DNA from 2 places in the Devosia sp. WQ 349K1 genome. Region 2 is predicted to be linked to the other one. Evidence: predicted binding sites of a transcription regulator. Region 2 holds the regulator's gene; the other holds the start of a gene.
The links. The regulator LexA, encoded in region 2, represses DNA repair genes until DNA is damaged. The targets are predictions, from matches to a motif close to TGTTCNNNNTGTGTTCNG.
Positions count from the first base shown of each region.

Region 1: JHL21_RS08320 (PA0069 family radical SAM protein) is a predicted target of LexA. The motif match lies at 1,669-1,686, and genes of this name have one in related genera.

Region 1 covers NZ_JAENGO010000003.1:464,254-468,466, reverse strand. The annotation lists gene JHL21_RS08325 (HAD family phosphatase) at 1-451, shown strand, start outside; gene JHL21_RS08320 (PA0069 family radical SAM protein) at 448-1,596, opposite strand; gene JHL21_RS08315 (MDR family MFS transporter) at 1,950-3,455, shown strand; gene moaB (molybdenum cofactor biosynthesis protein B) at 3,497-4,033, opposite strand; gene JHL21_RS08305 (MFS transporter) at 4,011-4,213, opposite strand, start outside.
Region 2 covers NZ_JAENGO010000001.1:279,334-283,546, forward strand. The annotation lists gene JHL21_RS01205 (ABC transporter ATP-binding protein) at 1-554, opposite strand, end outside; gene JHL21_RS01210 (BMP family protein) at 618-1,616, opposite strand; gene lexA (transcriptional repressor LexA) at 1,949-2,668, shown strand; gene JHL21_RS01220 (IlvD/Edd family dehydratase) at 3,054-4,213, opposite strand, start outside.

The sequences.
Region 1 (4,213 bases), on a different contig from region 2:
GGAAGCGCTGTTCCGCGAATTGGTCGCGACTTCGATTGAGCCGCTCGCGGGCTTGATGGATCTACTCGAATGGGCACGCAGTCACGCCATTCCCATGGCCGCAGTCACCAATGCCCCAATGGCCAATGCCGACCTCATCATCGATGGGATTAAGGCGCGGTCGTATTTTTCACACATTATCTCAGCTGATGATTTGGCACAGGGTAAGCCGCACCCACTGCCTTACCTGACAGGCCTTAGCCACCTCAGCGCGGTGGCGGCCAAAAGCGTCGCCTTCGAGGATTCCCGCACCGGCATAGCCTCTGCCACAGGTGCAGGCATTACCACAATTGGCCTTGCCACCGGCATTTCCGAAAGCGAACTGCTCAAAGCGGGCGCGACCCTTGCCACACCCGACTACACCAATCCTGCAGTGCTCGATCTGATCAAATCAAAAGTGCTGGCCGCTTAGAAAAGGCTCAGCTGATTGGTTTCGAGCTTGGGCGCAACGAAAAGATCGTTGCGCAGCGGCGGCAGCTTGGCCTCGAGCTCATAGCGCTCCCGAGCCTTCTCAAATCGCTGGCTCAGCAGCGTGGCATAGGGGCCTTCGCCGGTCATGCGCGTGCCAAAGCGCGAGTCATAGTCTTTGCCCGCGCGCGTGTCGCGCACCAGCGAAAGCACATGCCGCACGCGATCGGGGAAATGGCGCAACAGCCATTCGCGGAACACATCGCGCACCTCGCCCGGCAGGCGCAGCAGGATCATCTGTGCGCTGATCGCCCCTTGCGCCTTGCCCGCATCCAAAATGCGCTCCAATTCCATATCATTGATCGCCGGGATCATAGGCGACGCAAAAATTGCGGTCGGTATCCCGGCCTCACTCAACGCCTTAATGGCCTCAAGACGACGGGCAGGCGAGGAGGCGCGCGGCTCCATCTTGCGGCTCAGCTTGTGATCCATCGACGTCACCGAAATGGCAACTTTGGCTAGGCCAAGCTTTGCCAGTTTTTCCAAGAGATCGAGATCGCGCAGAATAAGGGCCGATTTTGTGGTGATCATCACTGGATGCTTGGTCTCCAGCATCACCTCCAAAATCCCGCGGGTCAGCTGGTGCTTGCGTTCGGCCGGCTGATAGGGGTCGGTATTGGTCCCCATGGCAATTGGCTTTGGACGATAATTCTTGGCGGCGAACTCTGCCTTCAGCGTCTCAACCGCATTGGTCTTCACATAAATATCGCGCTCAAAATCAATCCCGGCTGAATGCCCAAGATAGGCGTGGCTTGGTCGCGCAAAGCAATAAGAGCATCCATGCTCGCAACCGCGATAAGCATTGATGGAGCGCTCAAAGGCGATATCGGGACTGTCATTGCTGGTGATGATCGATTTGGCGCGTTCGGTGTGTTCCACCGTTTCGAACACCGGCATGGGCTCTACATTGTCCCAACCATCGTCAAAACTTTCGCGCTGGAACGCTTCAAATCGGCCACTGGCATTGGACTGCGCACCGCGCCCGCGAATACGATCCGGGTTGACCAGTTCGCGGCGCGTCAGGTCTGCATCCCTGCTGCGGCTAAGACGTTCCAATGCTTCGAAAGAGGGGGCCTGATAAAGCGCCATCTGGTGTCTCCAGCTCAAACCCAACAGAAGAATCGCGCTCTTCAGCCGACATCTTCTCATTAGGTTAATCAGGAGAACATAACAAGAACAAATAAGTTCCGCGAGGTGCCTTTGTGCGTCATATGGTCAAGGCTGCCATGCACTTCAAGACTTTACGAAGGGAAGCAAGGGGCATAGAGAACTTGGCTCTGTCTTGCTCACTCGCAGTTCTCCAAGACGCCCAAGGCGCGTTGGATGCCCTAGTGTCATCCTACTGACATGACCTGACACCGAAATTAGACACTGCATCGCAACTGAACCAGAGCGGCCTCCCGTCGTCGGTTCTGTTTGCGCTTATTTTTTGAGGTAATACGATGTCGCAAGCGACGATGGACGGAGCCGTTAAGGCTGCGCCACACCAGCCGGAAGATGCGGCGCGCAACAATCTGGTCATAGCCCTTTTGCTGGTGTCGGCCTTTGTCATGTTCTTGAACGAGACGATCATGAGCGTTGCCATTCCGCAGCTCATGATTGATCTCAACATCACGGCTGGTTCGGCCCAGTGGCTGACGACAGCATTTTTGCTGACCATGGCCATTGTGATCCCGATCACTGGCTATTTGCTCCAGCGCTTCCACACGCGTCCGATTTTCACGGCGTCGATCTCGATTTTCTCGGTCGGTACTCTGATTTGTGCGATTGCGCCCGGCATTGAGCTGCTGATTGTCGGTCGCGTCGTGCAGGCCGTTGGCACCGCGATCATGATGCCGCTGCTGATGACCACTGTTATGTCGCTTGTGCCTGCGAATGGTCGCGGCAAGGTGATGGGCAATATCTCCATCGTTATGTCGGTGGCGCCTGCCATTGGCCCGACCATTGGTGGTTTCATCCTCGCCCACTTCGCGTGGCGCTATATGTTCTACTTCACCCTGCCGATTGCGATTGTTACCCTGGTCGTCGGCTACCTCAAGGTTCAGAACGTCTCCGAACCACGCAAGACCCCGCTCGATGTCATCTCGGTGATCCTGTCGGCTCTCGGTTTTGGTGGTCTGGTCTTCGGTCTATCGAGCTTGGGCGGGGGCGGTCATGGCGGCAGTGTTGAACACGCCGCCGAGCAGGGCGCGTCGATGCCGGCTTGGGTTCCAGTTGTTGTCGGCGTTGTCGCTATGGCCATTTTCGTCTGGCGCCAGATCCAGCTGCAGAAGTCCGATAAGGCTCTGCTTGATCTGCGCGTCCTGACTCACGGCAATTACTCTGTCTCGCTGGTCACCGCCTCTTTGGCGATGGTTGCGCTGCTCGGTTCCTCGATCATGCTGCCGCTCTACACCCAGCAGGTTCTCGGTCTTGATACGCTGCAGACCGGCATGCTGATGCTGCCCGGTGGTCTGATCATGGGCGTTCTCGCGCCGCTCGTTGGTCGCCTCTATGACCAATACGGTCCGCGTCCGCTGATGGTGCCGGGTGTCTTCGCCGTTTCCGCTGTCATGTGGCTCTTCAGCTTCGTCGGTACCGATACCCCGGTCTGGCTGGTTGTCGCCGCCCACATCATCATGAGCATTGGTCTGGCGTTTGTCTTCACCCCAATGTTCACCGCCGCCATGGGTTCTGTTCCTAAGCCGCTCTACTCGCACGCCAGTGCGACCCTGAGCTCGGTGCAGCAGGTTGCTGGTGCCGCAGGTATCGCGCTCTTCGTGGCGCTGATGAGCCTGACCTCTGCCGCACAAATGGCTGAGGGCATTGCCCCGGTAGAAGCTATGGCCGCAGGCGTTCGAGCCAGCTTCATCTGCGGTGGCATTGCCACTGTGCTGATGCTGATTGCCGCTTGGTTTGTCAAAAAGCCGGAAGGCGAAGGTCCGGGCGAAGGTTTCGCTGGCCACTAATGAAAAAGAAACGGCGCCCTCGGGCGCCGTTTTTTATGCTGTTATCGTTCTGAGAGCCGGGGCATCAGCTCGACGAAGTTGCACGGCTTATGCCGGTAATCGAGCTGGTGGGTGAGAATACCTTCCCACGCATCGCGGCAGGCGCCGCGCGAACCCGGTAGGCAGAACACAAAGGTCTCGCCAATCAACCCGGCAGTCGCCCGCGATTGGATCGAGCTCGTGCCCACCGTGGTGGCCGAATATTGGTGGAAGAGCACGGAGAACCCCTCCATGCGCTTATCGAACAAAGGCTCGATGGCCTCTGGGGTCACATCGCGCCCCGAAAACCCGGTGCCGCCGGTGGTCAGCACCACGTCAACATCGGGGTTGGCGACAAAGCTCTGCACCACAGCACGAATTTTTTGCACATCGTCGCGCACCACCACGCGCTCAAAGCAGGTGTGACCATCCGCTTCGAGCAGTGACTTTAACAGCGCGCCGCCAGTGTCAGTTTCCAGAGTACGTGTATCGGAAACCGCCACGACCGCTATCGAAAGGGGACGAAACGCCCGATCGTCAAACCTTGCTGCCTTGAACATAGCCGTCTCCATTCGTGTTCCGCAGTTCCTCTGGCACAGCTTCTTCGCTCGCAACAGAAAAATCCTGCGACGCTTCGATGTCACTGCGCGGATCAAGATTCACCGTTTCTGGCGTCTCAGTCCCCATTGGTTTGAATGGCGCGCGTTCCGACGCATCTTTCGATTTGCGGGCGCGCATAC
Region 2 (4,213 bases):
TCGGACTCTTGTGGGGTCAGAACCGCGGTGGGTTCATCCAGAATAAGCACGCGGACATTGCGATAGAGCGCCTTCAAGATTTCAACGCGCTGCTTTTCGCCCACGGTGAGGCTGGCGACAGGACGATCAAGGTCCACATCAAGCCCACTCTCCGCAATAATGGCTTCCACCTTCTTGCGCGCCGTAGATTTGCCCCCAAGCGCAAACATGCCCTCGGTGCCAAGACGAATATTGTCGAGCCCGCCGAGGTTTTCCGCCAGCGTAAAATGCTGGTGGACCATGCCAATTCCGGCCTTCAACGCCGCGCCAGGCGAACCGGCAGGCAAAATTTGAAGGCCAGCCTCGCTCGCAACACGAACCACACCCTCATCCTGCACATAGTGCCCGAAGAGAATGTTCATCAATGTCGTTTTGCCGGCGCCGTTTTCCCCCAGAAGGGCTAGGATTTCGCCCCGCTTGAGACTGAGATTAATCCCGTCATTCGCGGTGAGTTTGCCAAAGCGCTTGGTGATACCCTCAAGTGAGAGCACCACATCCCCCTGTTGGTCGGTCATTGCCGCCCCCAAAAAATAGAATAGGCCGGGCGTGGGAAAACCCACACCCGGCCAGAAAAAGGATTACATGCTGGAGCTTGGTTCAGCGTCGTTGATGTCGACCTTGAAAGTACCAGCAAGGATTTCAGCTTCCTTGGCCTTAGCGGCAGCAACTGCGTCCGCACCAGCAAGCGCTTCATCATAAACTGCGCTCGAACCACCGTGCTCGAGGAAGGCATAAATGCCGTAATCCGAAGCGGTGAAACTGCCAGCCTTAATGTCGGCAATTGCCTTGTTGATCATTGGCTCGCCGTGCCACAGCGCCGACGCCAGAATGGTGCCTGGGTAATCCGCTGCGGTGTCGATCACGTTGCCGATGGCCAGAACGCCGCGTTCCTTGGCAGCGTCAGACACGCCAAAACGCTCTGCGTACAGAATGTCCGCGCCCGCATCGATCATAGCGAATGCCGATTCCTTGGCCTTCGGAGGATCGTACCAGGAGTTGATGAAGCTCACCGAGAACTTCACCTCTGGGTTGACCGAGAGCGCGCCCTGCATAAAGGCGTTCATCAGACGGTTCACTTCTGGAATAGCGTAACCACCGATCATACCGATCTTATTGGTTTCGGTCTTCATGCCCGCAACCATGCCGGTCAAATAGCTTGGTTCTTGGATGAAATTGTCGAAGGTGGCGAAGTTTGGTTCAACTGGCTGGAGCGAGGACCCCATCAGGTACATCACTTCTGGGTATTCTTCAGCAACGGCACGCGCTGGCTGTTCAACACCGAAGGCTTCACCGATCACCAGCTTAGCGCCCTGTTCCGAATATTCGCGCATGACGCGTTCATAGTCGGTGTTCGACACGTTTTCCGAATACACATATTCGATCTCGCCGCGTTCCTGCGCTGCGATCAGCGCGAGGTGGAGGCGCGATGCCCACTGCTGCTCAACCGGAACGGTCCACACAGCTGCAATCTTGGTCACATCCTGCGCCAATACCGACCCGGTCAGCGACAGAGCTGCGACGCCGAGTGCGGCCGCCGAAAGAAAGGCGCGTCGACCGAATTTCGTTAGAGCGGTCATTTTAACCCCCAATGAGTGTGCAAAAAACGAACAAAAATCTCTCTTGCCTATCTAGCGAGCGAAGACGCTTGGTTGGCAAGTTGAAAATTAAGGTTTTTTAAATCTGTTCCGTCTTGCTGACGAGTCGCATTTGCTCCTCAACGCCGCACTGTGCCTGTGACCCGTTTACGCATGTTTGGGTCCCGGGCTTGGACCGGCCAAAACCACCCATCTATGCATGCGCATATTACAGTCGTTTGGCAGTGCTGACAGGAACATGGCAACACTTGCAGAACATTTGAGGAACACATATAGTCGTTCCGTCTATGTTCCGATTCTGGGGTCTGGGGCCGATGCTGACGAAAAAACAACACGAATTGCTGATGTTCATCCATGAGCGGATGAAGGAGAGCGGTATTCCTCCGTCATTCGACGAGATGAAGGATGCGCTTGATCTGGCGTCCAAATCCGGCATTCACCGTCTCATCACGGCCCTCGAAGAGCGCGGCTTTATCCGCCGCCTTCCCAATCGCGCCCGTGCGCTCGAAGTGGTGAAGCTCCCGGATTCGATGAACCCGACCTTGGGTGGCCGTAAATCAAAGTTCGAGCCCAGCGTCATTGAAGGCACTCTCGGCAAGGTTGCCGCGCCCCCAGCGCGTGCTCTTCCATCCGCCGCTGACGATTATGCTCGCCCCATCTCCATTCCGGTTATGGGCCGCATTGCAGCAGGCACGCCCATTGAAGCGATCCAGACCCACTCGCACACCATCGCTGTACCGCCAGAAATGCTCGGCTCAGGCGAACACTACGCATTGGAAGTGCGTGGGGATTCGATGATCGACGCAGGCATTTTTGATGGCGACACCGTCCTCATCAAAAAGCAGGATACGGCCTCGAACGGCGAAATCATCGTCGCCCTTGTCGACGATGAGGAAGCGACGCTTAAGCGTCTGCGCCGCAAGGGCGATACGGTCGCTCTGGAAGCGGCCAACCCGGCCTATGAAACCCGCATTTTCCCGCCCGATCGGGTCCGGGTTCAGGGCCGCTTGGTCGGCCTGATGCGGAAATACTGAATTGGCGGAGGGGCAAGTTGAAAAACTCTGCCCCTTTGTTCTGCGCGGCGTTGGTTCTTGTAACACGCCTCCACGATACTCCCCGCGCCCCGGAGTGGCGTATATTCTTCCAACGCCCGCTCGCCGACCTTCGACATCACAGGCGCTGAGCCAGTACACGCGCAAAGCCGAGCATTGCGCTCACGGCTAAGCCCGAGCGCCGCCTCCATTTTCATATATCCCCGCTCTAAAGGACGCGCCCCTTCGCGCCCTAAAAGGCCATGTCCGCGCCAAAGCTGACGCCCATAAGTGCCAGCCAAAAGCCACAGATAGGCCAATCGCGGCCACGCTGGCTGGACGCATAAAAAGGCCCGCTTTCGCGGGCCCTTTCTCACGCATATCGCGCTTAGTGATTGTCGCGTGGCAGACCTTCGGTCTGGGCAATGCGCTGGTATTTGTCGGCACCACGCAGAATGGCGCCGTCGCCCAATTGGCCGACCAGGCCGCGCTGGATTTCCTGCCAAGGGGTCTGATGCTTGGGGAATTTGTATCCGCCCTCTGCATTCAGATCCAAACGGCGGGCGGCGATTTCCTCGTCCGAGATGAGAATGTCCGCTTCACCCTTATTGAGGTCGATCCGCACCCGGTCGCCCGTCCGCAGGATCGCGAGGTTGCCACCAGCCGCCGCTTCAGGCGACGCGTTGAGGATCGAAGGCGAACCCGACGTGCCCGACTGACGACCATCACCGATACAAGCAAGGGACGAAATGCCCTTCTTAATCAGATAGCTAGGCGGACGCATGTTCACCACTTCCGCAGCGCCTGGATAGCCGATTGGCCCCGCGCCGCGCATGAACAGCAGCGTATGTTCATCAATAGCAAGCGAGGGATCGTCGATCCGGTGGTGATAGTCTTCAGGACCATCAAACACCACCGCCTTGCCCTCAAACATGCCCGGATGCTGCGGATCGGAGAGATAGCGCTCGCGGAACTCGGGGCTGATCACCGAGGTCTTCATAATGGCGCTGTCGAAGAGATTGCCACGTAGCACGAGGAAGCCCGCTTCCGACTTCATCGGATTGTCGAAATGACGGATGACCTTGTCGTCCTCAATCGGACGATTTCGGCAGTTTTCGCCAATCGACTTGCCGTTCACGGTTGGGGCGTTCTCGTGGATAAGCTTCTGTTTCATAAGCTCATTCACCACCGCAGGCACACCGCCCGCGTGGTAATAGTCCTCACCGAGATATTCACCCGCTGGCTGCAAGTTCACCAAGAGCGGCACCTTGTGCCCATGCTCCTGCCACTCGTCGATATTGAGGTCGACACCAATATGCTTGGCAATCGCATTGATATGGATTGGCGCATTGGTCGAGCCGCCGATGGCCGAATTGACCACGATAGCGTTGAGGAAGTTTTCCTTGGTCAGAATGTCGGATGGCTTGAGGTCTTCACGCACCATCTCCACCGCACGCTTGCCAGTGCGATAGGCCATTTCCTGACGGTCACGATACGGCGCTGGAATCGCTGCAGAACCCGGCAGCTGCATGCCAAGAGCTTCAGCCA